3 regions of the Arthrobacter sp. CJ23 genome follow, and region 2 is predicted to be linked to each of the others. Evidence: riboswitches for the same ligand, from Rfam matches in the RefSeq annotation. Region 2 holds a riboswitch; each other region holds the start of a gene.
What was found. Region 2 has a riboswitch for glycine ahead of lipA (lipoyl synthase). Riboswitches for the same ligand answer to the same signal wherever they lie in the genome.
Positions count from the first base shown of each region.

Region 1 (9,809 bases), 1.4 Mb from region 2:
TCTTGAAAACCAGTGTGCGGTGACCCCGCACCAAGGGTTCAAATCCCTTACCTTCCGCCCATGGGACGCCCCGGATTCTGTTGCAGAGTCCGGGGCGTCTTCTTATTGCCTGTTTCTTGACCCGTCCACGCGATCTGAGAACTGACCCCCAGAAGAGCATTGAAACTGTCAGGGGCCCGGCATAGGGTTCTGTCTGTCTCCACCACTTACTCAGAAGAGCGTGGCCTCCGGGCCCGGAACAGACACAGGAGCCATACCCATGCCAACGCCTGACATCACTCCCGGCGCACCCTGCTGGATCGACCTGATGACCTCGGACACCGAAAAGGCCAAGACGTTCTACAGCGCCCTCTTCGGCTGGACATATGAGACCGGCGACCAGGAAAAGTACGGTGGCTACATCACGGCGTCGAAGAACGGCCAGATGGTGGCCGGGATCATGCAGAAGCAGGAAGACATGGCCCAGATGCCGGACGTCTGGTCCACGTACCTGCGCACGGATGACATCAAGGCCACCACCGCGGCCGCCACCGCCAATGGCGGGCAGGTCTACATGGAACCCATGGAAGTCCCGGAACAGGGCAGCATGGCCATGTACGGCGACCCGTCCGGAGCGGCCATCGGCGCCTGGCAGTTCGGCGAGATGAAAGGCTACGAGCTCGCCGCTGAATCGGGAGCCCCGGCCTGGCACGAACTGCTGTCCAAGGACTTTGCCGCGGCTGTGGGCTTTTACGAGAACGTCTTCGCCTGGGAGACATCAGTGGTGGGCGACACCGACGAATTCCGCTATTCCACGCTCGGTGCCGGGGACGACGCCAAGGCCGGCATCATGGACGCCTCAGGCTTCCTGCCGGAGGAGGTTCCGTCCCATTGGGGCGTTTACTTCGCGGTGGACAAGGTGGACGACACCGTTGAGCAGGCACTCGCACTCGGTGCCACGGTCATGCAGCCGGCCGAGGACACCCCGTTCGGCCGCCTCGCAACCCTCACCGACCCGACGGGCGCCACGTTCAAGCTGGCCGAGGACCTGAAGCAGGCAGGCTAGCCCACCACAGCAACGGATCACTCCGGCGGGCACCGGACAAGCATACGGTGCCCGCCGGCCGGATCCGCTCTGTGCCAGCGTCGGGGGATCGGCTGGCCGGAGTCGTTGACTTGGTCCCTCAGCCGACCACCGAGCCGAATTCCAGGAATCCCGGGCTTCGGTGGTTCTTCTGGGAAATGAGGACCAAAATGCACGCACCATCCCACTGCATCAAAGCGGCCGCCGCCCTGCTGTGTTGTTTGTCCTTGACGTTGACGGGGTGCTCGCTCATCAGCAGCGGTGATGCCAAGCGTGATGCATCCGGCGTGCCCACCGAAACATCCAAGGCTGACGCCTTCAAGCTAAAACTGGGCGACTGCATGGCAGAGCCCTCGGGCACCGAAGTCCAGGACGTGACCATCATCCCCTGCGGCGCGAGCCACGATTTCGAGGCCTACGCCGCCATGAAGTTCGACGGCGGGGCCTACCCGGGCGACGACGCCGTCCAAACCCAATCGCAGGACTTCTGTGGAACCGAGTTCGCCACCTTTGTGGGCAAAGCCTTCGATGACTCCACCCTGGAGATCACCTACCTCTACCCGACGCGGGACAGCTGGAAGGGTGGCGACCGCGAGATCATGTGCCTGATCGGCGGTGCCGCCGGCGCGAAGACCACCGGCACGCTCAAGGGAACCGGGCTCTAGGAGTTCCAGGCCCAGCAGTTCCAGGCCCAGCAGTTCCAGGCCCGCCATCCCGGCCCAGTCCTGCCTGGTGCACCCCCGTCAAGCACGTCATTCACCGTCCACCCGGCATTCACCCGGCCATGTTGTAATGCCCGGGCACAAGGTTTACCCGGAGTAAGTTCCGGTCAGCGCCCGCCGCACAAGACCGCGGGCGCCGTCCACAGGGCCCTACAGGGCTCCCTAATGGAAGTTAGAGCGGATGCACCAAAGACACATGAAATTGCTCATCGGCACTGCCCTGTCAGCGGGGCTCATCGCGGCACCACTGGCCGCAGTCCCGGCCTTGGCCGCAGACGAGACGGCCACGGGGACATCCCCGGTGGTCATCAGCGAGGCCTACCTCAGCGGCGGAAGCGCAGGAGCCGCCTACAAGAACAAGTTCGTGGAGCTGTACAACAGTTCCGACTCCCCCGTGGACCTCGCCGGCTGGTCCGTTCAGTACCGCCCGGCCACCGGCACGGGAGCCCCCAGCGGAGTCACCCCGCTGACCGGCAGCATCCCGGCCAAGGGCCACTACCTGGTCCAAGGGGCAACGAACAGCGCAACGTCCACGGCACCGGCCCTGCCAAAGGCCGATGTGGAAGCACCCGGAACCCTGAACCCCAGTGGAACCGCCGGAACCATCGTCCTGGCCAGGCAGAGCACCGCCCTCAACCCGCTGCCCGCAGGCTCCGTGGTGGGCAACCCCGCCGTCGCCGATCTGCTGGGCTACGGCACGTCCAACACCTTTGAAACGGCAGCCGCTACGGCTCCTGCCGGCAACACGGACGTCAAGAGCCTCAACCGGAGCAACGGCAGCGACACCGACTCCAACGCCGCCGACTTCAGCCTCAGTGCCAGCATCACGCCCACCGCGGCGGGCGGCGGAACTACGCCGCCTGAGCCCGGCGGCACGAAAACCATCGCCGAAATCCAGGGCACCGGGGCGGCCAGCCCGCTGGTCGGCGCCACCGTGACCACCCGCGGCAAGGTCACCGCCGTGTACGCAGCCGGCGGCCTCAACGGCTACTACGTCCAGACCCCCGGCAGTGGAGGGGACGCCGAGCAGGCGGCCAGGACGGCGTCGGACGCTCTGTTCATCTACTCGCCGGCAACCGCCGCCACCGTCCAGGCCGGAGACTACCTCGAACTCAGCGGCGTGGTGAGCGAATTCGCGAACCAGACGCAACTGACCGTCGAGGCGGCCGGGCTCACCAAGCTCGCCGACGCGGTGCCGGAAGTCAAGGCCACCGCCTTCACGCTCCCGGCCGCTGAAGCCACCCGCGAAAGCCACGAGGGCATGCTCCTGGCACCGCAGGGCGCCTTCACCGTGACGGACAACTACTCACTCAACCAGTACGGCGAGATCGGCCTGGCGGCCGGAACCTCGCCGCTTGTCCAGCCGACGGCGGTGGCCACGTACGGCTCGGCCGAGTACGCCGCGACGGTTGCGGACAATGCGCTGCGCGCCATCAAGCTCGACGACGGCGCCTCCACCAATTTCCTCAAGGACGCCGCCACCAAGGCCCAGGCGCTCCCCTACCTGACTTCGTCGGACCCTGTCCGGGTGGGCTCGCCGGTCCAGTTCCGCAGCAACGTGGTCCTGGGCTACGGCAACAACGCCTGGAAGTTCCAGCCCCTGGCCCAGCTCACCGCGGCCAATGCGGAGTCCGTCCAGCCGGCCAGCTTCACCGCCAGCCGTCCGCAGGCTCCGGCCAACGTCGGCGGAACCTTGAAGATCGCGTCCTTCAACGTGCTGAACTACTTCCCCACCACCGGCGACCAGCTCACCGGCTGCAATTTCTACTATGACCGCGACGGCAACCCCATCACCGTCAAGGACGGCTGCAACGCCCGCGGTGCCGCGAACGCCGAGAACTTCCTCCGCCAGCAGGCCAAGATCGTCGCCGCCATCACCAAGTCCGGCGCCGACGTGGTGTCCCTCGAGGAGATCGAAAACTCCGCACAGTTCGGCAAGAACCGCGACGACGCCTTGTCCAAGCTGGTGGACGCACTCAACATGGCAACGCCGGAGGTGTGGGACTACGCCCGCACGCCCGCCAACGCTCCCCCGCTCAGCGATGAGGACATGATCCGCACCGCGTTCATCTACAAGAAGGCCGCGGCTGAGCCGGTGGGCGAATCCATCATCCACAACGACACCACCGCCTTCGCCAGTGCCCGCAAGCCGCTGGCCCAGGTGTTCAAGCCGGTGGGCGCCGACGATGACAAGAAGTTCATCGCGATCGTGAACCACTTCAAGTCCAAGGGCTCCGCGGCCACCCTGGATGATACGGACAAGGGCCAGGGCGCGTCCAACGTCGCCCGCACGCAGCAGGCCCAGTCGCTGCTGGCATTCTCCAACGACCTGCAGGCGTCCAAGGGCACGGACAAGGTATTCCTGATCGGCGACTTCAACGCCTACAGCAAGGAAGACCCCATCAACGTCCTGACCGGGGCCGGTTACACCGACCTTGAGGCGGGCACGGGCAAGCATTCCTACCTGTTCGGCGGCCTGGTGGGCTCCCTGGACCACATCCTGGCCTCCCCGGCAGCCAAGGCGGTGGTCACCGGAACCGACATCTGGAACATCAACTCCGTGGAGTCCGTTGCCCTGGAGTACAGCCGGTATAACAACAATGTGAGCAACTACTACGCCCCGGACGAGTTCCGGGCGAGTGACCACGATCCCGTGATCGTGGGCTTGGACCTCCCGGCCGGCCCGGTCACCCCTGCCAGCGTTGACCTGCAGTTCCTGGGCATCAACGATTTCCACGGCCGGATCGACGCCAACACGGTCCTCTTCGCAGGCACCGTGGAGAAGCTGCGTGCCGCTGCCGCACCGGGGGCCACGGCCTTCATCTCGGCCGGCGACAACATCGGGGCCTCCCTGTTCGCCTCCTCCGTGGCCAAGGACCAGCCGACCATCGACGTCCTGAACGCCCTGGAGCTGCGGGCCTCCGCGGTGGGCAACCACGAGTTCGACGGCGGCTGGACGGATCTGCGCGACCGCGTCATCGCGGGCGGCAGCAACGCGAAGTTCCCTATCCTGGGCGCCAACGTCTACCAGAAGGGCACCACCACCCCGGTGCTGCCCGAATACACGGTGCTGGAGCTGAACGGCATCCGTGTGGCCGTCATCGGGACCGTGACCCAGGAAGTGCCGTCCCTGGTCACCCCGGCCGGCATCACGGAGCTCGAATTCGGTGACCCGGTGACGGCCATCAACCGCGTGGCCGCCACCATCAAGGCCGGGAACCTCGCCGATGTGATCATCGCCGAAACCCACGACGGCGCCGCCTCAGGCACGCCCGAGGGCTCCACCCTGGAACAGGAAGTCGCCGCAGGCGGGCCGTTCGCCAGGCTCGTGCGGGAAACCAGCCCGGACGTCGCCGCGATCTTCACCGGCCACACCCACAAGGAATACGCCTGGGCGGCCCCGGTGCTGGACGCCAACGGGCAGCCTACCGGCAAGACCCGCCCGATTGTCCAGACCGGCAACTACGGCGAAAACGTGGGCACGGTGACCCTGACCGTGGACACGGCGAGCAAGGCCGTGACGGCCCACAAAGCCGCCATCGTCGACCGGACCACGGACTCCGCCGACAGCCTGGTGACCGCCTATCCGCGCGTCGCCACGGTCAAGGGGATCGTGGACAAGGCCGTGGCCGCGGCGGCCGTCATCGGCAACCAGCAGGTGGGCACGGTCACCGGCGATATCACCACAGCCTTCACGCCCGACCCTGCCGGCGGCGCCCCCAAGCGCGACGACCGCGCGAGCGAATCCACGCTGGGCAACCTGGTGGCGGACTCCCTGGTGGACACGCTCAAGGCTCCGGACCTGGGTGCGGCCGAAATCGGCGTCGTGAACCCCGGCGGCCTGCGCAACGAGCTCTACTACGCGCCGGACGGGACCATCACGTATGCCGAGGCCAATGCGGTGCTGCCGTTCGTGAACAGCCTGTGGACCACGTCCCTCACCGGGGCGCAGTTCAAGACCCTGCTGGAGCAGCAATGGCAGAGCAATCCGGACGGCACGGTGCCCAGCCGCCCGTACCAGCAGCTGGGCCTGTCCAAGAACGTGAACTACACGTACGACGCCGCCCTCCCGGCGGGCGAGCGCATCACCGGCATCTGGGTGGGCGGGGCGCCGATCGACCCGGCCAAGCAGTACCGGATCGGCACGTTCAGCTTCCTGGCCACCGGCGGTGACAACTTCCGGATCTTCAAGGAAGGCAGCAACACCAAGGACACCGGGCTGGTGGACCGCGATGCCTGGATCAAGTTCCTGAAGGAGCACCAGCCGGTTTCGCCGGACTTCGCCCGCCGCTCCGTGGCCGTGGTGAACTCCACCGCCGCCGAGGTGAATGCCGGAGAAGCCATCGCCCTGGCCGTCTCCAAGCTGAACCTGACATCGATCGGCAGCCCGGCCAACACCTCCCTGGACGCCGTGTTTGTCGACGCCAAGGGCGCGGCGGTGGCCCTCGGTTCCGTGCCGGTCACGGCCGGTGCTGCCACCGTGGACCTCAAGGTCCCCGCCGCTGCGGCCGTCGGCACCGGCACCCTGGTGCTGACCGCCGTCGGGTCCGGAACCGTGGTCAAGGCCCTGGTGAAGGTTGCCGACAGCGGGCCGGTCCCGCCGCAGTGCACGCCGCCGGTCAAACCGGCCAAGTGGTACGACATCGCAGGCTGGCTCCGGTACGCGATCGCGTGGCTGGAGTACCAGAAGTGCCTTAGGGGCTAGGACCCCCGGTTCCCGAGCAAAGGCAATGCCCCTCAAGACCGTCGTTTTGAGGGGCATTGCTTTGCCGGCGATTACTTCTGCGCCGGCTCCGGTTCCTGTGCCCGGCCGGATTCCTGCACCAGCTCGGCCTGGAACGCTGCGTAGCGGGCGAGGTGTGCGGGCCGGCGGCGCAGGATGAACCAGGCGATGCCGAGCACCACGAACCAGACCGGGGTGACCAGCAGGGCCGTCAGCGTGTCCGGCTGCGTGGTCAGGGTCCACAGCACGAAGGCGAAGAAGGCGAACACCGCCCAGACCATCGGGATGCCGCCCGGCATCTTGAACTTGGACCCGTCATGCAGCTGCGGGCGGCGCTTGCGGAAGGCCAGGTAGCTGGCCAGGATGATCGACCAGACGAAGACGAAGCAGACGGCGGACACGGTGGTGACCATGTCGAAGGCTTTGCCGATGTCCTGGCCCGCGTACATGAGCACCACGCCGGAGAGCAGCAGCACGCAGGACAGGAACAGGGCGTTCTGCGGCACCTTGCGGCGGGAGAGCTTGCTGAACACCGACGGGGCGTCGCCCTCCTGCGCCAGGCCGTAGACCATGCGCGAGGTGGAGTAGATGCCGGAGTTGGCCGAGGACATGGCCGAGCTGAGGACCACCAGGTTGACGATGGTGGCTGCGGCGCCCAGGCCTGCCAAGGAGAACATGGCGATGAAGGGGCTGTGCCCGGCTGCGAACTGGGTCCAGGGCGTGACGGACATCAGGATGATGAGGGCGCCCACATAGAAGAGCAGCACGCGGATGGGGATGGAGTTGATGGCCTTGGGCAGGTTCTTCTCCGGGTCCTTGGCCTCGGCGGCCGTGGTGCCCACCAGTTCAATGCCCACAAAGGCGAACACGGCAATCTGGAAACCTGCCACGAAGCCCATGAACTCGTTCGGGAAGAAGCCGCCGTGGCTCCACAGATTGGTGAAGCTTGCCGGTCCGGCGTCGGACTGGAAACCGCTGAAGATCATGAACAGGCCCACCACGATCAGTGCCGCAATGGCGATGATCTTGATCAGGGCAAACCAGAACTCGGTCTCGCCGAAGGCCTTGACCGTGGTGAGGTTCAGGAGCAGCAGGATGGCTATGGTGACCAGGCCGGGGATCCACAGCGGGAGGGCGGGCCACAGTTCCTGCGAGTAGCCCGCGATGGCAATGACGTCCGCGATTCCGGTGATCACCCAGCAGAACCAGTACGTCCAGCCGGTGAAGAAGCCGGCCCACGGGCCCAGCAGGTCCGCGGCGAAGTCGCTGAAGGATTTGTAGTTCAGGTTGCTCAGGAGCAGCTCGCCCATGGCCCGCATGACGAAGAACAGCATGAAGCCGATGATCATGTAGACGAAGATGACGGAGGGCCCTGCCGCCGAGATGGTCTTGCCGGAGCCCATGAACAGGCCGGTGCCGATGGCGCCGCCGATCGCGATGAGCTGGATGTGCCGGTTGCTGAGCTGCCGCTCGAGGTGCGGCGCTTCCGCGGTGGTGGATGGTGGGCGCTGAATCGTCATGAGGAACTCCATCGTTCAGGCGGCACGGGGGTGCCACAATGATTCGGGTTCCTCCCCGCTCTGTCGTGGACCTGAGAGTTTCCGCGGCTCCTGCTCGCGCAGGACCCGCTTGCACCTTCGGTGAGCCCGGTAGACCGGACTGCTTTCCAGAGTTGCCTTGCCGCGGCGGTACATGGGCCTGAGAGATTCCTGGGGAGGGTTTGCTCCTACGGCGCCTGCTGAATGTACCGGCAGGACTCTCCCGCCGCAGATCATAAGCGTCTTCACTTGTCAGTGATGCGGCTCACACACTAGCGGGAATGGGATGCGCTCCGCAAGCGCGCCGCCACACGGCGCACGAAAACTACAGGCCGAGAATGCTCCGCGCGATGTCATCGGCGTCGCGCAGGGTCCGCTGGCCGCTGGCGTACGCCTGGCCCTCTGCCGGCCGGGCTTCGGCGGCGATGGCCGTCCCCCACTGGGCGGCGGACAGCTGCAGGCCGAGCACGTAGATGCCTTCCGTCACCGAGCCGTTGGCGCCCACCGGACGGTATGGGTGCGGTTCCACGTCCAGGCCCGAGGTCAGCACGGGGCTGCCCTCGGCCCCCATCATGACCTTCGCCCGGACCAGGCCGTCGGCGAACAGCCGCCGGAGGAGCGGCGAGACGTTGACGGCCACCCGGTTGGCCGGCGACATCGCCTCGATGAGGGTCCGGGCTTCCACGGGTGCGTCGTGGACCCACGGCGAGACCGCGCGGAACACCCCCGCACCCCGGTCCACGCTGAATTTGGGGTCCGGTCCCACGAAGCTCACGACGCCGGCCCTCGCCAGGGCGGCCAACTGCTCGGAACGCAGGGCGGGCGGCCCGCTGGCCAGCCCCTCGACGAACGACTCGAACCAGCCGCGCAGTTCGGCCACCCATGACTCATCGGTGATGCCGCCGTCGGCCACTGCCGTCTTGAGGATCGCACGTCCCGTATGCAGCGCCCCGATCGCCATCTTGACCGGGTCCGCCTCGCCCAGCGCCGAGCGCCGGGCGTCGTCGTCCAAGTAGGCGGTGACGGCGTCGTCGAGGTCCGTCCGGGAGTCGAACGAACGCCCGGCCAACGGTGCGGCAAGCCCCGGCAGATGCAGCCGCCGGGACGCGACAACGTGCCTGTCCACCAGGCCGGCCACCACGGCTTCCCAGCGCCCGGCCGCGTGGGCATGCGGCCGCAGGGCATCATCCAGGGCCGCGAGGAACTCCTCCGCGTCGCTCACCGCGACCGGTTCCGAGCGGGCCAGGGTGGCGTAGTATGCCCACAGGGCGTCCCGGTGCAGGAGCGGCCAGAGGTCATGGTCGAAGCCTGGCTGGATGCCCGCCGCCCTGAAGCGCGCGACGGCGGACTCCGTGAGGTATCGCAGCGTGACGCTCCGGGCGTAGTACCCGTCCAGCCCCGCCTTGGCACGGTATGGCGTGCCTCTCCGGGACGCGGCGACGATCCGCGGTTCCCGGCCCGAGGGCCGGTATTCGAGCACCCCGCCGGATCCGCCGGCCTTGACGAACACGCCGCCGCGGCCCTCGGTCAGCTGGCCCATGACGTCGAAGAAGTTCAGGCCCATGCCGCGGACCAGCACGGTTTCCTGGTCCGGCACCTGTTCCCAGTCGACGTCGGCCGGCGCGGCGGGCGGGACGTAAAGCAGGCCGAGTTCCCCGGCCGCGTCCTTGAAGGCGCGCTGCTCGGGGTTCAGTTTGGATTCGATGTGCCCGAGGGCGAGGACCAGCGAATCGACGGCGAGGCTGCCGCCGCCGGCGAGTTCG
Region 1 is NZ_CP102950.1:815,904-825,712, reverse strand. Features, by position in the region: tRNA gene NVV90_RS03755 (tRNA-Ser) at 1-57, shown strand, start outside; gene NVV90_RS03750 (VOC family protein) at 260-1,045, shown strand; gene NVV90_RS03745 (hypothetical protein) at 1,164-1,370, opposite strand; gene NVV90_RS03740 (septum formation family protein) at 1,405-1,728, shown strand; gene NVV90_RS03735 (ExeM/NucH family extracellular endonuclease) at 1,982-6,490, shown strand; gene cycA (D-serine/D-alanine/glycine transporter) at 6,562-8,028, opposite strand; glycine riboswitch at 8,185-8,282, opposite strand; gene NVV90_RS03725 (FAD/NAD(P)-binding domain-containing protein) at 8,372-9,809, opposite strand, start outside.
Region 1: it holds a riboswitch for glycine, as region 2 does, so the genes downstream of both, cycA (D-serine/D-alanine/glycine transporter) here and lipA (lipoyl synthase) in region 2, are expected to answer to the same signal.

Region 2 (9,809 bases):
GTACAGCGCCTTGCGGGCCGTGTGCGTGGCCAGGATGGTGCCGTTGCCCGGCAGCGAGAGGCCGAGCGCTTCGGTGAGGCAGTTCATGGAGTTGGCCGTGAACATGCCCGAGCAGGAACCGCACGTGGGGCAGGACGTTTCCTCGATGGCCAGAAGGTCCTCGTCGGAGACGGAGTCGTTGACGGCGTCGGCGATGGCGGAGATCAAGTTCAGGCGCTTGCGGACGGTACCGTCCACCAGGACGGCGGTGCCGCCCTCCATGGGGCCGCCGCTGACAAAGACGGTGGGGATGTTCAGGCGCATGGCGGCCATCATCATGCCGGGGGTGATCTTGTCGCAGTTGGAGATGCAGATCAGGGCATCGGCGCAGTGCGCGTTGACCATGTACTCCACCGAGTCGGCGATCAGGTCGCGGGAGGGCAGCGAGTAGAGCATGCCGCCGTGGCCCATGGCGATGCCGTCGTCCACGGCAATGGTGTTGAATTCGCGCGGGATGCCGCCGGCCTCGATGATGGCGTCGGAGACGATGCGCCCCACCGGCTGGAGGTGGGTGTGTCCGGGGACAAATTCGGTGAAGCTGTTGGCGACGGCGATGATCGGCTTGCCGAAATCGGCGCCGTTGACGCCTGCAGCGCGGAGGAGGGCGCGGGCACCGACCATGTTGCGGCCGTGGGTGACTGTTCGTGAACGTAGTGGAGGCATCAAACCAGTCAACCAGTGAGGGGCCCGCAGTGGAAGTCGGCGCTGGTACTAGTAGTGGGAGTGCTAGATTCGATGGAATGAATGATGAACGACGGCGGGAACTGGGCCAGTTCCTGCGCGACCGCCGGGCGAACCTCGTGCGCGCGGAGCTGGGGCTGGCGCCCATCGGCCGCAACCGCACCCTGGGGCTGCGCCGGGAGGAGGTGGCGTCCTTCGCCGCGGTCAGCGTCACCTGGTACACCTGGATCGAACAGGGCCGGGAAGTCAACGCCTCCAGGCAGGTGCTCGAGGCCATCGCGCGCGTGCTTGGCCTGACCGGTGCTGAAAAAACGTATGTGCTGGCGATGGGCGGCTACACGCCTGTTCCGGCCGCCGAGACGGCCATGATCGAGGAAGCCCCCGCACACCTGCAGCGCCTCCTTGATTCCCTCGGCTTCCCGGCCTTCGCCGTGGCCCCGGACTGGGGCATCACCGGCTGGAACCGGGCCTACGCCGGCCTGTACTCGCGGATCGCGTCCGTGGACCCGGCCGAGCGGAACCTGCTCTGGCTGATCTTCACGGACCCGCACCTGCGCGAGATGCTGCCCGACTGGGAAGAGACCTCACGCCACTTCGTGGCCGAGTTCCGGGCCGAGGCGGGTGCCCGGCTCGGATCGGCGGCCCACACCGAGCTGATCAGCCGGCTCGGCAAGGCCAGCCCGGAATTCGCCCAGCTCTGGGCCGACCGCGGCGTGGAGCGGTTCGCCTCAAGGCAACGGGTCTTCCTGCATCCCGTCCTGGGCGAACTGGTCTTTGAACAGCACCGCCTGGTGCCCTCGGACGCACCGGACCTGCACCTGGTCATGTACGCCCCGGTGCCGGGTACGTCCACCGCACAAAGGATGCCGGCACTCGTGGCGGGCTAGTGCGGAGGTCCCTTCCCAACACTCGCAAGCTCGTGTCGGGGCCCTCGGAACGCCGTTTGGTCCTGGCGCATTGCCCGCCTGTGCTTTGCGTGCTCTCCGGGCACCGGCTATCCTGTGTGATGTGTCACCCCACGGTGGCACGCGCTTATGATCTGCGGCGGGAGAGTCCTGCCGGTACATTCAGCAGGCGCCGTAGGAGCAAACCCTCCCCAGGAATCTCTCAGGCCCATGTACCGCCGCGGCAAGGCAACTCTGGAAAGCAGTCCGGTTTACCGGGCTCACCGACGGTGCAAGTGGTCCTGCAGGAGCAGGGACACGGAATCTCTCAGGTCCAATACAGAGCGGGGAGGAACCCGAATCATCGTGGCACCCTTGTGCCACCTGAATTATGGAGTTCCTCATGACCCTGGCACCTGAAGGCCGCAAGCTGCTGCGCGTTGAACAGCGCAACGCCGCCGTCCCGGTCGAACGCAAGCCCGAATGGATCAAGGCCAAGGTCCAGATGGGCCCGGAGTTCGTGGGCCTGAAGAACCTCGTCAAGAAGGAAGGCCTGCACACCGTCTGCGAGGAAGCCGGCTGCCCCAACATCTTCGAATGCTGGGAAGACAAGGAAGCGACCTTCCTGATCGGCGGCTCCGAATGCACCCGCCGCTGCGACTTCTGCCAGATCGACACCGGCAAGCCCTCCCCCGTGGACCGCTTCGAACCCACCAAGGTGGCCCGCTCCGTGCAGGCCATGAACCTGCGCTACGCCACCGTCACCGGCGTGGCCCGCGACGACCTCGCGGACGAGGGCGTCTGGCTCTACGCCGAGACCGTCCGCAAGATCCACGAACTGAACCCCGGCACCGGCGTCGAACTGCTCATCCCGGACTTCTCCGGCAAACCCGAGCACATCGCCGCGATCTGCGACTCCGCCCCGGAGGTGTTCGCGCACAACGTCGAGACCGTGCCCCGCATCTTCAAGCGCATCCGGCCCGCGTTCCGCTACGAACGCTCCCTGGACGTCATCACCCAGGGCCGGGACCTGGGCATGGTCACCAAGTCCAACCTCATCCTGGGCATGGGCGAAACCCGCCAGGAGATCTCCGAGGCCCTCGCGGACCTGCACGCCGCCGGCTGCGACCTGATCACCATCACCCAGTACCTGCGCCCCTCCGAACGGCACCTGCCCGTGGACCGCTGGGTCAAGCCCCAGGAATTCGTGGACCTCGCCACCGAGGCCGAGGAGCTCGGCTTCCTGGGCGTCATGTCCGGGCCCCTGGTCCGCTCCTCCTACCGCGCCGGCCGGCTCTGGGCCACCGCGATGCGCAAGAAGGGCCGGCAGATCCCCGCCCACCTGGCCCACATCGCCGAAGGCATCCAGGACTCCGGCACCACCCGCCAGGAAGCCCGCACCATCCTCGCCGCCCACGCCGGCGCCTGACACCCGTACCTGAGACCCGTAGAGGATCAAAGATGTTCCCCACACGACTTGAGATCATCCCTTCCGAGGGCATCGTCGAAAAGGTCCGCGCGGCCGTGCCGCTGGGCACCACGCTCACCATCACCTGCCTGCCCCACCACGGCATCGGGCGCACCATGCGGGCCGCCGTCGAGCTCTCGCGGCTCGGCTACAGGGCCGTCCCGCACCTCGCGGCCCGTGCCCTGGAGGACCGCTCGCAGCTGGCCGGAATCCTGCGCGACTGCGACGGCGCCGGCATCCGGGAAGTCTTCGCCGTCGGCGGGGACACGCCGCGGCCCGCAGGACCCTACGGCACGTCGGCAGAACTGATGGAAGACATCGCCCAGTACTCCGGCGGCAGCATCGCCGTCGGCGTGGCCGGCTACCCCGAGGGCCACCCGGCCGTGTCCGGACTGGACCTGCTGGAAGACCTGCTGACCAAGCAGCACATGGCCAGCCACGTGGTCACGCAGATGTGCTTCTCCGCCCCGAAAATCGTCGACTTCGTGGCCCTGCTGCGCCGCGAAGGCGTGGATCTGCCCGTGTGGGCTGGCGTGGCCGGCGCCGTTCCCCGGACGAAGCTCGTCTCGCTGGCAACCCAGATCGGCGTCGGCACCTCCCTGAAGTTCCTCAGCCGCAAGGGCCCGCTCGCCCGCCGGCTCCTGAGCGGGGACCGGTATTCGCCGGCGCCCCTCGTGGCCGGACTCGCGGAGAACCAGGACAGGATCGCGGGCATCCATCTCTACACCTTCAACAGCCTGGACGCAGCCGCTGCAAATCAGGCCGCCGCGGACCACGCGGCCGCACCGGACGCCCTCGGCACCGCACCGGCGTCGGCCTGAGGGAGCACCCCGACGACCTCGTGGCGGTGGGCCGGGACGCCGAGTGCAAGGCGCTGAGCAACGCGGTCCGCTGGCACTGCGAGGGCAGGATCCTGCTGCTCGGCAACCGGACGGTGATCCTGCGCTAGCGGGCCACCAAGCTTCCGGGCGCCTTATCCGAAATTTGGGATAAATATGGATTGATTGAAATAGAACTTGCATTGGGCAGGAGGGCCTTCGGCGGCCGTGCTACGGCACCGAAATCGCGGCCACCGTGCGCTGGGCTTCGTCTCGGAGCTCGACGCCGGCGATCCCGGCCAGCTGCACGGGCGTGGCGCCGGTGACCTTGATGCGGCCGCTGGGCGTGGCGGTCCAGCCGCAGGCAAGCTCCTCGGCGCCGTCCCGGCCCTTCACCCACAGGTACAGGGTGCCCTCCAGCGGCATGCTCCGGCCGTCCACCTCCAGCTCGGTGCCCCAGGTCTTCTTCACCATGCCCACCGTCAGCTGCAGCCCGCTGCCCGCCTGCACCGAGTAGCTCGCGTCCGGTTTGGGCGGCTGGTTCAGCAGCGGCCCGGCCAGGAAGCCCAGCGCCAGGCAGGCGGCGGCGACGCCCGCCATAACAGCCGAGCGCCGGCGTCGGGACGTCCGCCTGCGCGCCGCAAGCTCGTCCAGCACCTTGTGCTTGAGGGTTTCGGCAGGCTCCACCAGGAGCGGGGAGGGGTCGACGGCGGGGCGCCCGGCGGTGAGCGCCACGGCGTCGGGCGCGGGAACGGCGTCGAGCAGCGCCGGAAGGCTTTCGAGCTCCTCAAGCTCGCGGCGGCACTCCGCGCACCCGGCGAGGTGGTCCTCGAAGGCGCGCGCCTCGGCCGCTTCCAGGCCGCCCAGCAGATAGGCGCCGAGCAGCTGGTGGATGGCGTTTCCGCTCATCGTGCCACCCCCATTTCGTCGAGGATCGTGCGGAGGGCCTTCACTGCGTAGAAGGCCCGGGATTTGACGGTGCCGCTGGGGATGTTCAGCCTCAGGGCCGCCTCGTTCACGGTGAAGCGCTGGTAGTGCAGGGCCACCAGGACCTCGCGGTGCTCGGTGCTGAGCCGGAGCAGCGCCTCTTCCATCAGGACACGGTTCAGGAGCTCGTCCACGCGCTCCGAGGCGCCGCGATCCGGCAGGTCTTGCTCGCCGGTTTCCGAGGGCCGGCGCTGGGCCTTGCGGTAGTTGTCGATGATGACGTTGCGGGCCGTGCGGAACAGGTAGCTGCGCAGGCTTCCGGTGATCTGCGGGGCGTGCTGCCACACGCGCAGGATGGTTTCCTGCACGACGTCGTCCGCCAGGTTCGCGTCCGGCGTGCAGCTGAGCACAAAGCGGCGCAGCGCGGTCCCATGGTCGCGGTAGATCGCGGCCACCACGTCCTCGTCCAGCGGCATCCTTGCCTCCTGTGTCTTCCGGCAGTTCCCGGCTCCGGGCATTCCGGCTCTTCTGCGATACGACGTGCCCATCGCGGAAAAGGTTCAGTCCCGTGAACCATTCTTCCCCCGGCGGCGTCGTAGGAGTTAGCGCCCGGCCACCTTTCGGCCGGCCCTAGCAAAGGAGCCAGACATGAAGAAGCAACTCGGCCTCGGACTCAGCGTGCTGGCGTTGGCCGCAGCCATCACTGCCTGCGGCGGCACCACCGGCACCACGCCCACCTCGTCCGCACCGGCGTCGAGCGCCCCGTCCTCGGCGGCTCCGACGTCGGCCGCGCCTTCCAGCCCGGCCGCCGCTGCCGCTGAACTGAAGACCGCAGCCTCCAGCGCCGGCCAGATCGTGGTGGACGGTAAGGGCATGAGCGTCTATTTCTTCACCAAGGACGTCAAGGATTCGGGCACCAGCGCCTGCGCAGGTGCCTGCGTGGCGATGTGGCCGGCCGTGACCACCGCGTCGGCCACCCCCTCGGTTGACGGCGTCACCGGGACCATCGGGACCATCACCACCGCCGACGGGAAGAAGCAGCTGACCATCAACGGCCTGCCGGTCTACTACTTCGCGAACGACAAAGCCCCCGGCGACATCCTCGGCCAGGGCTTCAGCGGCGTCTGGTACCTGGTGAGCCCTACCGGCGAGATGATCAAGGGCGCCGCGATGGGGTACTGACCACCAACGCGGGGTCAGTTACGGCCCATGTCGGGGGTCATGATGGGCCCTAACTGACCCCGCGTTGCTTGCGCCCGGACCATCCCGCTGCCGGTTCGCCGGAGGGCCCGCAGCGCTCCGGCGGGGCCCATCTTCGGCCGGAGTCACTTGACTTGCGTTGGATGGGTTGTCCGCTTAGATTGTCCGGACTGGAGCCTCCTTGAGGTTCCCGGAGGAGGCGCAGTTCCCCCGCTCAACCAGGCGGGTTCAAGGTCTTATGGGGGTATACATGATTCGTGCATCACATTGGTCCAGGGTTTTGCGGTTCGTGACCACGCTCGTAGCGGTGTTCGCTGTTGTTTTCGCGTCCGTAGCGCCAGCCAACGCTGCCGGGAACCGGACGGTGGTAGGCAGCAGCGAAGGTGCTGTACTGCTGGAGCCGACGCCGGCCCAGAAATCCGAGGCGATGAAGCGGCTGGAACAGGCCCGCCTGGCCGATCCTGTCGGCTTCGCAAAACGTCTGCACCTCATCCAGGGCTCGAAGGAACTCACGCAGTACCTGTCCGCGGACAACCGCTTCGACGCCGGGTTGCAGCAGCAGTTCCTGGCAGCGGCCATGCCAACAGATGCCCTTGAAGCCCTCGTGTCGATGACAGATTCCGGTTACCTCGCCCTGGAAATAAAGGACGGGCCGGGAAACACCAAGGTCGCGACACTCAGCAAAGCCAAACCATCCATGATCGGTGGAGGCAAAGGCAGCATTGCGATGAAACCAATGTATCCGCAATGCGCGTCCGCGTGGGCCGCTCTCTGGGCCTGGTGGGGAACGAACATGGCCTTCTGCGGTGCGATGGGCTTTTTCGGCCCCATGGCCATGATCGGCTGCTCGGCAGCAATGACGATCGCTGGAGGCGTTATTGACTTCAACAGGGGGTGCTGATGAACACCACAACCGAACCCGCGCAACGGAACTACTGGCTGGGGCTATCCGCGATGTACGGGCTGACCTTGAGCGTGGTAGCCATGGCCCCCTGGCCGTGGCCCTTGATCATGGTGGCCTCATTTCTGCTCTTCGCAGCCCTCCAAGCCATGCACTACCGCCAACTCGGCCGCCACATCCAAGGCAAACTCGCCACAGCGAACCCGGGCGGGGCCGCCCTGACCGGAACCTTCGGACTCGGCGCTATCCTCCTCCAAGGTTCACCAATTGCCTTGTGGGCCGGCCCCCTGCTGGGGCTCATCACGTTCATCGGCACGTACCTCTACCTACATAAGTACGGACGCTTCCACAAAGCTTCCTCCGCAACAACAAACTAAGAAGAAGAAGTAAGCAAGAGGGCTCCGCCCGGGGGTTGAACCAGTTCCCCCGGGCGGAGCCCTCTTGCTGGAAAGTCCAACACACCCAAAATTCAAAGCGAGCAGCGAACGTACCTTTACCGCCAACCGCTGTTCAGTTCTTAATCAACCCCGGGGTTCCCTGGCTGAGCTTGCGAGGCCAGGGGGACGGTGGGGAGGATGTCTGCCGCCCAAACGCGGCGAGGAACTAGGCGTCCTCGAACTCCTCGGACTCTTCGAACTCCACGGCGGCGATGATTTCCTTGGTCTCCGGGTGGATCATGAAGGCCTCGTCGTCGTCTTCGACCATGATGTAGTCGCCGTGGTCCGTGGCGAAGTGCCAGGCCAGGGTCTTCTCGCCGTCGTGGATGTAGTTGGGGTCGCCCATGGTGATCTTCTGCAGCTCGTAGCCGGCCACGGCGCAGAGTTCGCGGATGATGAGTTCGAACTCGGGGGCGTTCTCCAGTGCCTCTTCGGCGGCCTCGGCCTGGCGTTCCTCAAGGTTCGGGATGAGGGCGACGCGGCCGGCGATGTGGGCCTTGAGCTCCTCCTCGTCCAGGACCAGCAGGTTCTCCTGGGCACGGAGCCAGGCTGCGTTCAGGACCACGATGTCTTCGGTTTCCAGCAGTGCCTCGAACTCGCCGTCGAGCTCCTCCAGTTCGGTGACGGCCTCCGGGGTGGCCTCGGACTCGTCCAGTTCACCGTCCAGGTAGACCTCGGCGTCGTCGTCACTGAGGGCGTCGAACGCGGCAACGGTGCGGTTGAACAGGTCCAGGTGGCCGGCGGCGCCCATGCCTGCCAGGCCGGCCCGGACGTAGCCGTCAACCTCTTCACGCTCCGGCACGGTGAACACGTACTGGGCGAAACCGCCGGAAAGCGCCTGGGTCAGGTAGAAATCGACGAAGTAGCTGCCCAGTGCGTTGGGGGCCATTTCCTCGCTGATGAGGAGTTCCTGGTACATCTCATTCACAACGTCCACGTTGGCGTCCACGACGTCCTCGTTGCGGCCCTCGAGGCCGGCCTTGGTCAGAACGACGGGGTACTCATTGCTGGTCATGGGAATTCCTCACTGCTGAAAGCTGGTGGTGCTCCGGACACCTTCAAGGTACGCGCGGCAAGGCGTCCGCAATCGATATGGAGGTTAACGCCGGGCGAAGTTTGGGGGCCGTTTGCGGCTGGCCCACGCCGCCCGGGTTCCCTGGCCTCGCGTAGCGAGGTGAGGGAGGCGGTGGGGCTGGCTAGGATTAGGCAGATAACCTTCTTCCGAAAGTAGCCGTGCGAATGCCGTCCCACACCGATGACAACTGGGAACTGGCCATACAGACTCCTGCCATAAACGACCGCTCGCTGGCGGCCGGACTGGCGTACGCCATGGGCAGCAGGGTGAGCGGGATTTCCTTCGACCCCGCCACCGGGCTCATGATCGGCAAGGTCCGCGGGAACGGCCCGCAGCCGTATTCGACGTCGGCAAAACTGGTCCGCAAGCCCGTCGGCTGGACCTGCACTGTGGGCATCTGCAGCTGCCCGGTCCGCAAGGACTGCAAGCACGTGGCGGCGCTGCTCTTCACCGCGGAGGACCACCCGCTGGTGCGCGCACAGCTCATGGCCGCCACCACCAGCCCGCAGACTTCGTCCCGCCCCGGCTCCACGGACCAGGGCGGTTCCTCGCGCCCGGCCTGGGAGCTGGCGCTCAACAAGCTGATCGCGCAGCCGGGCAGCGCCTCCCCCGGCACAGGCCTGCCGCTGGCCCTGCAGTTCGAGGTCGAGGAACCCGCCACGCACTTCTCCTACACGGGCCGCCGGGACCCCATGCGCAGCGTCCGCCAGCTCAAGGCCCGCCCCGTGATGATGGGCGCCAAGGGCAAGTGGATCCGCGGCGACGTCTCCTGGAACAACCTCAGCTACGTCAGCTACCGGCGCGAATTCAACGAATCCCACGTCGAGTGGCTGCAGTCCTTCCTGGCAGCGCACGGTTCCAGCAACGGCCGCCAGCAGCCCTCCGGCGCCATGTGGCTGAGCCTGAACGACTTCGCCGGCAAGAACCTGTGGGCGCTCCTGGCCGAGGCCGCCAAGGCTGGCATACCCCTCCTCCACACCGCCGGAAACGAGCCCGTCCACGTCAGCGCGGAGGCCGCCGTCGTCGGCTTGAGCCTGGCGCGGAACAGCGCGGCGGGCGCCGGCAGCCCCGCGCCGGACGCGGGAACGCCCGACGGCGGCCTGCGGCTGGCGCCGTCGGTCTCCCTCGGCGGGGAGCCGGTTGACCCGGCCGCCGTGGGCTTCCTCGGCAAGCCGGCCACCGGCATCTTCTTCACCCAGCGCGGGCCCGAACAGCTCCCCGGGATCCCCACGCTGGAGAACATCATCACGCTGGCACCGCTCGAGGGCGGGCTCAGCGACGAGCTGCTGGAATTCGTCGCGGACGGCGCCACCCTGCAGATCCCGGCGCGGGACGAGAGCCGATTCCTGACCTCCTTCTACCCCAAGCTGCGGCAGTCC
Region 2 is NZ_CP102950.1:4,051,054-4,060,862, forward strand. Features, by position in the region: gene ilvD (dihydroxy-acid dehydratase) at 1-702, opposite strand, end outside; gene NVV90_RS18265 (helix-turn-helix transcriptional regulator) at 780-1,607, shown strand; glycine riboswitch at 1,756-1,853, shown strand; gene lipA (lipoyl synthase) at 2,008-3,033, shown strand; gene NVV90_RS18275 (methylenetetrahydrofolate reductase) at 3,066-3,893, shown strand; partial or broken gene NVV90_RS18280 (formyltetrahydrofolate deformylase) at 3,902-4,021, shown strand; gene NVV90_RS18285 (zf-HC2 domain-containing protein) at 4,122-4,799, opposite strand; gene NVV90_RS18290 (sigma-70 family RNA polymerase sigma factor) at 4,796-5,293, opposite strand; gene NVV90_RS18295 (hypothetical protein) at 5,466-5,999, shown strand; gene NVV90_RS18300 (hypothetical protein) at 6,307-6,918, shown strand; gene NVV90_RS18305 (hypothetical protein) at 6,918-7,295, shown strand; gene NVV90_RS18310 (hypothetical protein) at 7,522-8,370, opposite strand; gene NVV90_RS18315 (DEAD/DEAH box helicase) at 8,595-9,809, shown strand, end outside.

Region 3 (9,809 bases), 1.5 Mb from region 2:
TCTACAGCTACGAGATGCTGCTCGACGGCGAACGCATGTCAGTCTCCCTCTCCACCATCGAGATGGAGGCCGACGGCGAAGGCACACGCCTCACCCTCACCGAACAGGGCGCCTACTTCACCGACGAAGACCATGTGGAAGGCCGCAAAGAGGGCACCGAGGGACTCCTCGATGCCCTCCAAGCCTTCGTGGAAGGCAGCTGAGCGGCTACTTCGCGGTCGGCACGTGGCGGAGCACGACGGCGGCAAGCACTGCCGCGCCGGCCATCAGTACCAGCCCGATCGCCGCGGTGACATGGACGCCCGATTCGAAGGCTGCCCGGGCCGCTGCGGTCAGGGCCTCCGCCAGGGGAGCGGGCAGGGCTGCGGCTGTCTCCACCGCACCGGCCAGCGTTTCCCCTGCTTGCCCGGCCCCTGCCTCTGAAAGCCCTTCCGGCAGCAGCAGGTTGTGCTGGTAGGACGCGGTCAGGATCGACCCCAGCACCGCGGTCCCCAGGAGGGAACCCAGCTCATAGCCGGTCTCCGAAATCGCTGACGCTGCGCCCGCCTTGTCCGCCGGGACGGCGCCCAGGATCATGTCGTTGGAAATCGTCTCCGCCGAACCCACGCCCAGGGCAATCAGCAGCAGCGCGGACAGCAGGAACACCGGGCCCTGGCCGTGGTCACCCAGGGCTGCCACCGCATAGCCGGCGGCGCTGAGGGCCAATCCGCCCGCCACCACCAGGCCTGGGCGGATCTTCCTGACCAGGGGCACCACCAGCAGGCCTGCCACCACCGTGGCCAGCAGGGCCGGGACCATGGCGATTCCGGCCTGCATGGGGGACTGGCCGTCCACCAGCTGCAGGTGCTGGGCGAAGAAGTAGAAGAAGCCCGTCATTGAGAACAGGGACAGGATGTTGGCCGCGATGGCCGTGCTGAACACCCTGTTGCCGAAGAGCCGGACGTCCAGCATGGGGGAGTCCAGGCGCCGCTGCCGGCGCACAAACAGCACGCCCATGAACAGGCCCAGGGTCACGAATGCGGCTGCATGGGGGGCCATGCCGTGCGAGGCGAATTCCTTGATGCCGTAGACGGTTGGCGCCATGGCCAGCATGGAAAGCACGATGCTTGTCACGTCAACGCGGCCGGGGTTGGCATCCCGGGACTCCGGGATCAGGAAGGTGCCCAGCGCCAGCAGGGGCAGCAGCAGGAATGCCGCCACCAGGAACACCGCACCCCACCAGAAGTGCTCCACGAGCCAGCCTCCGAAGATCGGGCCCAAGGCGGCACCGCCGGAGAAGCCGGCGGCCCAGATAGCGATCGCCAGCCGCCGCCGGTTCGGGTCGGCGAAGATGTTGCGGATCAGGGACAGCGTGGACGGCATCAGCATGGCGCCGAAGATGCCCAGCGCCGCACGTCCGGCAATGAGCCACTCTGCCGACGGCGCGAACGCCGTCACGGCCGACATCACGGCGAAGCCGGTGCTGCCGATCAGCAGCAGCCGCCGCCGGCCGATCCTGTCGCCCAGGTTTCCCATCGAGACCAGCAGGGCCGCCAGCACCAGCGGGTAGGCGTCCACGATCCACAGCAGCTGCATGCCGCCCACGTCCAGCGAGCGGGCAATTTCCGGCAGCGCAAACGTCAGTGCGGTGTTGTCCACCGCCACCAGGAGCACCGGGACCATCAGCAGGGCCAGGGCGGCCCAGTCGCGCCACGGCGCGGACGGGGTGGAGGTGGTGGGGCTGTGCAGGGTTGTGGTCGGGCTGAGCATATTCATTACTGTACCGTCCAGACGGTACAGTTTCAAATGAATGCCGGCGGAACTAGGGGATGATAGGAGCCATGCCACGAAAACCAGTTGCCCGGGACGCGGTCCTGGATGCCTTTGAAGCCCTGCTGATCGAGGTGGGGGAGCGCGCCGCAACCCTCGACGCCGTCGCCAAGCGGGCGGGCGTCTCCAAGGGCGGCCTGCTGTACCACTTTCCGAACAAGGAAGCGCTGATCGGTTCGCTGCTCGAGCGCATGGACCGGCTGGCGCAGGATGACATTGAGGGCATGAAGTCAGCCCCCGAGGGTGCCGCCGCCTACTTCATCAAATCCTCGCTCTGGGCCGACACTCCGCTGGACCGGGTGTTTGTGGCCTCCACCCGCCTGGCCGAGGTGGCTCACGAGGAAACGCGCCGGCGCTTCGCCCGAATCCAGCAGCAGTGGCTCGATGTGCTCGCGGACGACGTCGGGCCCGAGCTTGCCAAGGCCGTGCGCTACATGGGCGACGGCCTCTACTTCAATGCCATGTTCGAGGGAACATCCGGCGGTGCGGCGCCCGGGCGGCAGGCCGACGTCGACTCCCTCCTGGCGACGCTGGACCGCCTCCGCGGCTGACTCGCGGGACCGCGCGCCGGGTGGCCCGCCTGTGTGAAGCGGTGCAAAAATTGCCATTTGCGGACAGGCCCCGTCCATAGGAGAATGGGTGCTTGTGGCCGTCGTCACCGGCAGCTGCAACCCGTGTTAGAACAACTAAATACGCCTTTGATCTGCGGCGGGAGAGTCCTGCAGGCAAGTGATGCGGGCGCCGTAGGAGCAAATCCTCCCCAGGAATCTCTCAGGCCCATGTACCGCCGCGGCAAGGCAACTCTGGAAAGCAGCAAGCTGTCCACGGGTGTCAATGACACCTGAACACGCTGTGCTCACCGACGGTGCAAGCAGACCTGTGTCTGCGGAAACTCTCAGGTCCAATACAGAGCGGGGAGGAACCCGAACCACTGCGGCGTACCCTGCGCCGCCTTAGTAATGGAGTTCCTTCGTGACGGTTAGTTCAGCCTCCACCACCTTCGTCGACCGGCATATTGGCGCCCGCCGCCAGGCCGACATCGACACCATGCTCAAGTCCGTCGGCTACGACAGCGTCGATTCGCTCGTAGACACCGCGGTCCCCAACGACATCCGCCAGGACGTTGCGCTGACCCTGCAGGACGCCCTCAGCGAGGTCGAGGTCCTGGCCGAGCTGCGCAAGCTCGCTGCCAAGAACAAGACCGCCGTGCAGATGATCGGCCAGGGCTACTACGACACCGTCACGCCGCCGGTCATCCGCCGCAACATCCTCGAATCCCCGGCCTGGTACACCGCCTACACCCCGTACCAGCCCGAAATCTCCCAGGGCCGCCTCGAGGCGCTGCTGAACTTCCAGACCATGGTCCAGGACCTGGTGGGCCTGCCCATCGCCAACGCCTCCCTGCTGGACGAAGCCACCGCCGTTGCCGAGGCCGTCCTCATGATGCGCCGCGCGAACAAGAACAAGGCAGCCCACGACGGCAAGACCGTCCTCGACGCCGATGTGCTGCCGCAGACCATTGCCATCGTCAAGGGCCGCGCCGAGGCGCTCGGCTTCGAGGTGGAGGTCGCTGACCTCTCCCAGGGCCTGCCCGACGGCGACATCAACGGCATCGTCCTGCAGCAGCCGGGCGTTTCCGGCCGCGTGTTCGACCACGCCGCCGTCATCGCCGCCGCCAAGGAGCGCGGCGCACTGGTCACCGTCGCCGCTGACCTGCTCTCCCTGACGCTGATCACGCCTCCGGGCGAGCAGGGCGCCGACATCGCCGTCGGCTCCACCCAGCGCCTGGGCGTGCCGCTGTTCTTCGGCGGCCCGCACGCTGCCTACATGGCCGTCCAGAAGGGCCTTGAGCGCTCCATGCCAGGCCGCCTGGTTGGCGTGTCCAAGGACGACGCCGGCACCCCCGCGTACCGTCTGGCCCTGCAGACCCGCGAGCAGCACATCCGCCGCGAAAAGGCCACGTCCAACATCTGCACCGCCCAGGCACTGCTGGCCATCGTCTCCTCGATGTACGCCGTTTACCACGGCCCCGAGGGCCTGAAGTCGATCGCCGAGACCGTCCACAACAACGCCCGCACCCTGGCCGCGTCCCTGAAGGCCGCCGGCCTGGAGGTCCTGCACGGCAGCTTCTTCGACACCGTCACTGTCCGTGTCCCGGGCAAGGCAGCGGACATCGTTGCCGCCGCCGAGGCCGAGGGCATCAACCTGCGCGGCATCGACGCCGACACGGTCGGCATCTCGGTTGACGAGACCACGACGCCGGAAACCGTCGCCGCCGTCGCCGGCGTCTTCGGCGCTGAGGTACGTGAGTCCGTGGAAGGTTTCGGGCTGGAAGCCGCGGTCGAGCGCACCTCCGACTACCTGCAGCACCCGGTCTTCAACACCCACCGCTCCGAGACCCAGCTGCTGCGCTACATCCGCAAGCTCTCGGACCGCGACCTGGCACTGGACCGCACCATGATCCCGCTGGGTTCGTGCACCATGAAGCTGAACGCCACGGCCGAGATGGAAGCCATCTCCTGGCCGGAGTTCGCCTCCATCCACCCCTTCGCACCGGACTCCCAGACCGCCGGCTGGCGTGAACTGATCGAGGGCCTGGAAGCGGACCTCGCCGAAATCACCGGCTACGACCAGGTCTCCATCCAGCCGAACGCCGGCTCCCAGGGCGAGCTCGCCGGCCTGCTGGCCATCCGCGGCTACCACCTGTCCCGCGGCGACGAGCAGCGCAACGTCTGCCTCATCCCGGCCTCGGCCCACGGCACCAACGCCGCGTCGGCCGTCCTCGCCGGCATGAAGGTTGTGGTGGTGGCCACCGCCGCTGACGGCACCATCGACCACGCGGACCTGACCGCCAAGATCGAGGCAAACAAGGACGTCCTGTCCTGCATCATGATCACCTACCCGTCCACGCACGGCGTGTACGACGCCGACGTCCGCGAAATCTGCGACTCGGTGCACGCCGCCGGAGGCCAGGTGTACGTTGACGGCGCCAACCTGAACGCGCTCGTGGGCCTGGCCCAGCCGGGCAAGTTCGGCGGCGACGTGTCCCACCTGAACCTGCACAAGACCTTCTGCATCCCGCACGGCGGCGGCGGCCCGGGCGTCGGCCCGGTGGCAGCCAAGGCCCACCTGGCACCGTTCATGCCGGGCGATGCCAACAAGGCAGCCCACGAGGCCGGCCACGGCGTGGCCATCTCGGCATCGCGCTTCGGCTCTGCCGGCGTGCTGCCCATCTCCTGGGCCTACGTAAAGCTCATGGGCGGCGCCGGCCTCACCGAGGCCACCAAGTCCGCGCTGCTGGCCGCGAACTACATCGCTGCCCGCCTGAACGAGTCCTTCCCGGTCCTGTACACCGGCGAAGGCGGACTCGTGGCCCACGAGTGCATCCTGGACCTGCGCGAACTGACGGCCAAGACCGGCGTCACCGCGGAAGACGTGGCCAAGCGCCTCATCGACTACGGCTTCCACGCCCCCACCCTGGCGTTCCCGGTTGCCGGCACGCTGATGGTGGAGCCCACCGAGTCCGAGGACCTCGTGGAGATCGACCGTTTCATCGACGCGATGATCACCATCCGCAAGGAAATCGACCAGGTCGCCAACGGCGACTTCACGGTCGAGAACAGCCCGCTGCGCAACGCGCCGCACACCGCGTCCGCCGTCGTGTCCTCCGACTGGAACCGCGAGTACCCGCGCGAGCAGGCCGTTTTCCCGGTCCACCACCTCAAGCAGGACAAGTACTTCCCGCCCGTAGGCCGCATCGACGGCGCAGCCGGCGACCGCAACCTGGTCTGCTCCTGCCCGCCGATCGAAGACTTCGAGAACTAAGGATTTCCGCGATGACTGAGAACTACACCGCGCTCTACGAAGAGCACAAGAAGCTCGGCGCCTCGTTCACCGATTTCGGTGGCTGGCAGATGCCCCTGAAGTACTCCTCCGAACTGGCCGAACACCACGCGGTCCGCACGTCCGCCGGCCTGTTCGACCTCTCCCACATGGGCGAAGTCTGGGTCACCGGTCCCGGCGCCGCCGCGTTCCTTGACTACGCCCTGGTCGGCAAGATCTCCGCGATGTCCGTGGGCAAGGCCAAGTACTCGCTGATCTGCCAGGAAGACGGCGGCATCATCGATGACCTCATCACCTACCGCCGTGGCGAAGAGAAGTTCCTCGTGGTCCCCAACGCCGGCAACGCCGTGGTGGTCGCCGCGGCACTGGCCGAGCGTGCCGCCGGCTTCGACGTGGTGGTGGAGGACGCCTCCGCAGCCACCTCGCTGATCGCCGTCCAGGGACCCAAGGCCGAGGAAATCCTCCTCCGCATGGTCCCGGCCGAACAGCACGCCCTGGTCACCGAGCTGAAGTACTACGCCGCCGTCGAGGTTCCCTTCACGTTCGGCGGCAGCACCGAAGAGCTGCTGCTCGCCCGCACCGGCTACACCGGTGAGGACGGCTTCGAGATCTTCGTGGCCAACGAGTCTGCCGCGGCCCTGTGGCAGGCCATCGACGCCGTAGCAGAGGAAGGCGAGCTCATCCCCGCCGGCCTGGCGTGCCGCGACTCGCTGCGCCTGGAAGCCGGCATGCCGCTCTACGGCAACGAGCTCTCCCTCGAAGGCAACCCCTTCGCCGCAGGCCTGGGCCCGGTCGTCTCACTCGCCAAGGAATCCGACTTCGTGGGCCGCGCCGCCCTGGAAGCACTCAAGGCAGACGGCGCCGGCTCCACGAGCGGCCGCAAGCTGGTCGGCCTCAAGGGCCTGGGCCGCCGCGCCGGCCGCGGCCACTACCCGGTCCTGAAGGACGGCGTCGTGGTGGGCGAGGTCACCTCCGGCCAGCCGAGCCCCACCTTGGGCTACCCTGTGGCACTGGCCTATGTCGACGTCGAGCATGCCGAACTGGGCACCGCCCTGGACATCGACCTGCGTGGCAAGGCGGAACCCTTCGAGGTCATCGCCCTGCCGTTCTACAAGCGCCAGAAGTAACCAGACTTCACAACGACCACCACAACTTAAGGAACAAACATGGCTAAAGTAGCTCCCGAACTGCAGTACTCCGACGAGCACGAGTGGGTGGCCCGCGAGGTCGGCAACCTGGTGTCCATCGGCATTTCCGCTGTGGCCACCGACGCCCTGGGCGACATCGTCTACGTTGACCTGCCCGAGGTCGGCTCCGCCGTCACCGCCGGCGAGACCTGCGGCGAAGTCGAGTCCACCAAGTCCGTCTCGGACCTGTACTCCCCGGTCACCGGCGAGGTCACGGAAATCAACGACGCCGTCGTCGCTGACCCGGCCCTGATCAACAACGACCCCTACGGTGCCGGCTGGCTCTTCAAGGTCGCCGCCGATTCCGACGGCCCGCTGCTGTCCGCCGAAGAATACGCTTCCAAGAACGGCGGCGAGCTGTGACGGCCGCGGCTGCCGCAACCGCTTTTGAGCAGGTTGCTTCGCCGAGCCTGGACGCCCTGCTGTCCGATCTGGACCCGGAAATCGCGGCGAAGATCGACGACGAACTGACCCGCCAGCGTTCGGGCCTGGAAATGATCGCCTCGGAGAACCACACCGCCGTTGCCGTCATGCAGGCCCAGGGCTCGGTCCTGACCAACAAGTACGCCGAGGGTTACCCGGGCAAGCGCTACTACGGTGGCTGCGAACACGTGGACGTCGTGGAGCAGCTGGCCATCGACCGCGTCAAGGCACTGTTCGGTGCCGAGTACGCAAACGTGCAGCCGCACTCCGGCGCCCAGGCCAACGCCTCGGTGATGCACGCGCTGATCAAGCCGGGCGACACCATCATGGGCCTGAACCTGGCCCACGGCGGACACCTGACGCACGGCATGCGGATCAACTTCTCCGGCAAGCTCTACAACGTGGTCCCGTACGGCGTCCGCGAGGACAGCCACACGGTGGACATGGCCGAGGTGGAGCGCCTGGCGCTGGAGCACAAGCCCGCGCTGATCGTTGCCGGCTGGTCCGCTTACGCCCGCCAGCTGGACTTCGCCGAGTTCCGCCGCATCGCGGACCTCGTCGGCGCGTACCTGATGGTGGACATGGCGCACTTCGCCGGACTGGTGGCAGCAGGCCTGCACCCGAGCCCGGTGCAGCACGCCCACGTCACCACCTCCACCACGCACAAGACCCTCGCCGGTCCGCGCGGCGGCATCATCCTCTCCAACGACGCCGACGTGGCCAAGAAGATCAACTCTGCGGTCTTCCCGGGCCAGCAGGGCGGTCCGCTGGAGCACGTGATCGCGGGCAAGGCCGTGGCCTTCAAGATCGCCGGCTCGCCGGAGTTCAAGGAGCGCCAGGGGCGTGTCCTCGCCGGTGCCAGCATCCTCGCCGAGCGCCTGGTCCAGGACGACGTCACGGCCAAGGGGATCTCCGTGATCTCCGGCGGCACCGACGTGCACCTGGTCCTGGTTGACCTGCGCAACTGCGAGCTGGACGGCCAGCAGGCCGAGGACCGCCTGGCCGCGATTGACATCACCGTCAACCGCAATGCCGTGCCGTTCGACCCTCGCCCGCCGATGGTCACCTCCGGCCTCCGGATCGGCACCCCGGCCCTGGCTACGCGCGGTTTCGGCGAAGCAGCGTTCCGTGAAGTCGCGGACATCATCGCCGAGGCCCTGATCGCCGACGCCGACGCCGACCTCTCGGGCCTGCGTCACCGCGTTGAGGCACTCGCCGCCGCGCACCCGCTCTACCCGGGTGTTGCGAACCTCGCCTAGGCGAGGATCGTTAACAAGGTAGCCACGGGACGGGCGTCCGCCACAAGCGGATGCCCGTCCCCGGCAACGGCCCACATGGCCGCTGCCATCCGGCAGGACCATCTGCCGGACCACAGCAAGCAGTATGTTAGGAATCCGACAATGGCTGTTGGTGTCTTCGATCTTTTCTCCGTGGGGATCGGCCCTTCGAGTTCCCACACTGTGGGGCCCATGCGCGCCGCCGCGGTTTTCGCGGGCGAACTCAAGGACTCCGGCGCGCTGGAGCGCGTGGCCTCGCTGCGCGTTGACCTGTATGGATCGTTGGCCGCCACAGGCCGGGGCCACGGGACCATGACCGCCGTGCTGCTGGGCCTGGAGGGATACCACCCCGAGGTCATCCTCCCCGATGAGGTTGAGGAACGCCTGGCATCGATCGCGGAGACCGGCACCCTGAACCTGGCCGGCGCCGCGGATCCGGCCTCCGGCGTGCCCCTGCCGTACGGCGAGGGCGACATGGTCCTGCACCCGCTCACCGTGCTCCCGCGCCACACCAACGGCATGAAGTTCAGCGTGTCCGACGCCGACGGCGCCGTGCTGCACGAGGCCACGTTCTTCTCCGTAGGCGGCGGCTTCATCGTCCGCGAGGGCGAGGAAGACGCAGCCCAGAAAGAACTGGACGAGTCCAAGAAGGAACTCCCGCTGCCGTTCCGCACCGCCGCGGAACTGATGGGACGCTGCTCCTCCAAGGGCATGGGCATCTCGGACATCATGTTCATCAACGAACGCGCCTCCCGGAGCGAAGAGGAAATCCGGGCGGGCCTGCTGCACATCTGGTCCGTCATGGAAGGCTGCGTCGCGATCAGCCTCAAGCGCGAAGGCGTGCTGCCCGGCGGACTCAGGGTCCGCCGTCGGGCCCCCGACTGGCACGAGCGGCTCCTGAAGGAAGACAAGGACCGCGACCCCAAGTACTGGCAGGAATGGGTGAACCTGATCGCCCTGGCCGTCAACGAGGAAAACGCCTCGGGCGGGCGCGTGGTCACGGCCCCCACCAACGGCGCCGCGGGCATCATCCCCGCCGTGCTCTACTACGCCCTCAACTTTGCCCCCGGCATGGACAAGGCCACCCAGCAGGACCGCGACGACGTCGTGGTGAAGTTCCTGCTGGCCGCCGGCGCCGTCGGGGTGCTCTACAAAGAGCAGGCCTCCATCTCCGGTGCCGAGGTGGGCTGCCAGGGCGAGGTGGGCTCCGCGTCCTCCATGGCCGCGGCCGGCCTGGCCGAGGTCATGGGCGGCTCGCCGGGGCAGGTGG
Region 3 is NZ_CP102950.1:917,096-926,904, forward strand. Features, by position in the region: gene NVV90_RS04185 (SRPBCC family protein) at 1-203, shown strand, start outside; gene NVV90_RS04190 (MFS transporter) at 208-1,749, opposite strand; gene NVV90_RS04195 (TetR/AcrR family transcriptional regulator) at 1,821-2,360, shown strand; glycine riboswitch at 2,509-2,606, shown strand; gene gcvP (aminomethyl-transferring glycine dehydrogenase) at 2,782-5,634, shown strand; gene gcvT (glycine cleavage system aminomethyltransferase GcvT) at 5,646-6,779, shown strand; gene gcvH (glycine cleavage system protein GcvH) at 6,819-7,202, shown strand; gene glyA (serine hydroxymethyltransferase) at 7,199-8,521, shown strand; gene NVV90_RS04220 (L-serine ammonia-lyase) at 8,663-9,809, shown strand, end outside.
Region 3: it holds a riboswitch for glycine, as region 2 does, so the genes downstream of both, gcvP (aminomethyl-transferring glycine dehydrogenase) here and lipA (lipoyl synthase) in region 2, are expected to answer to the same signal.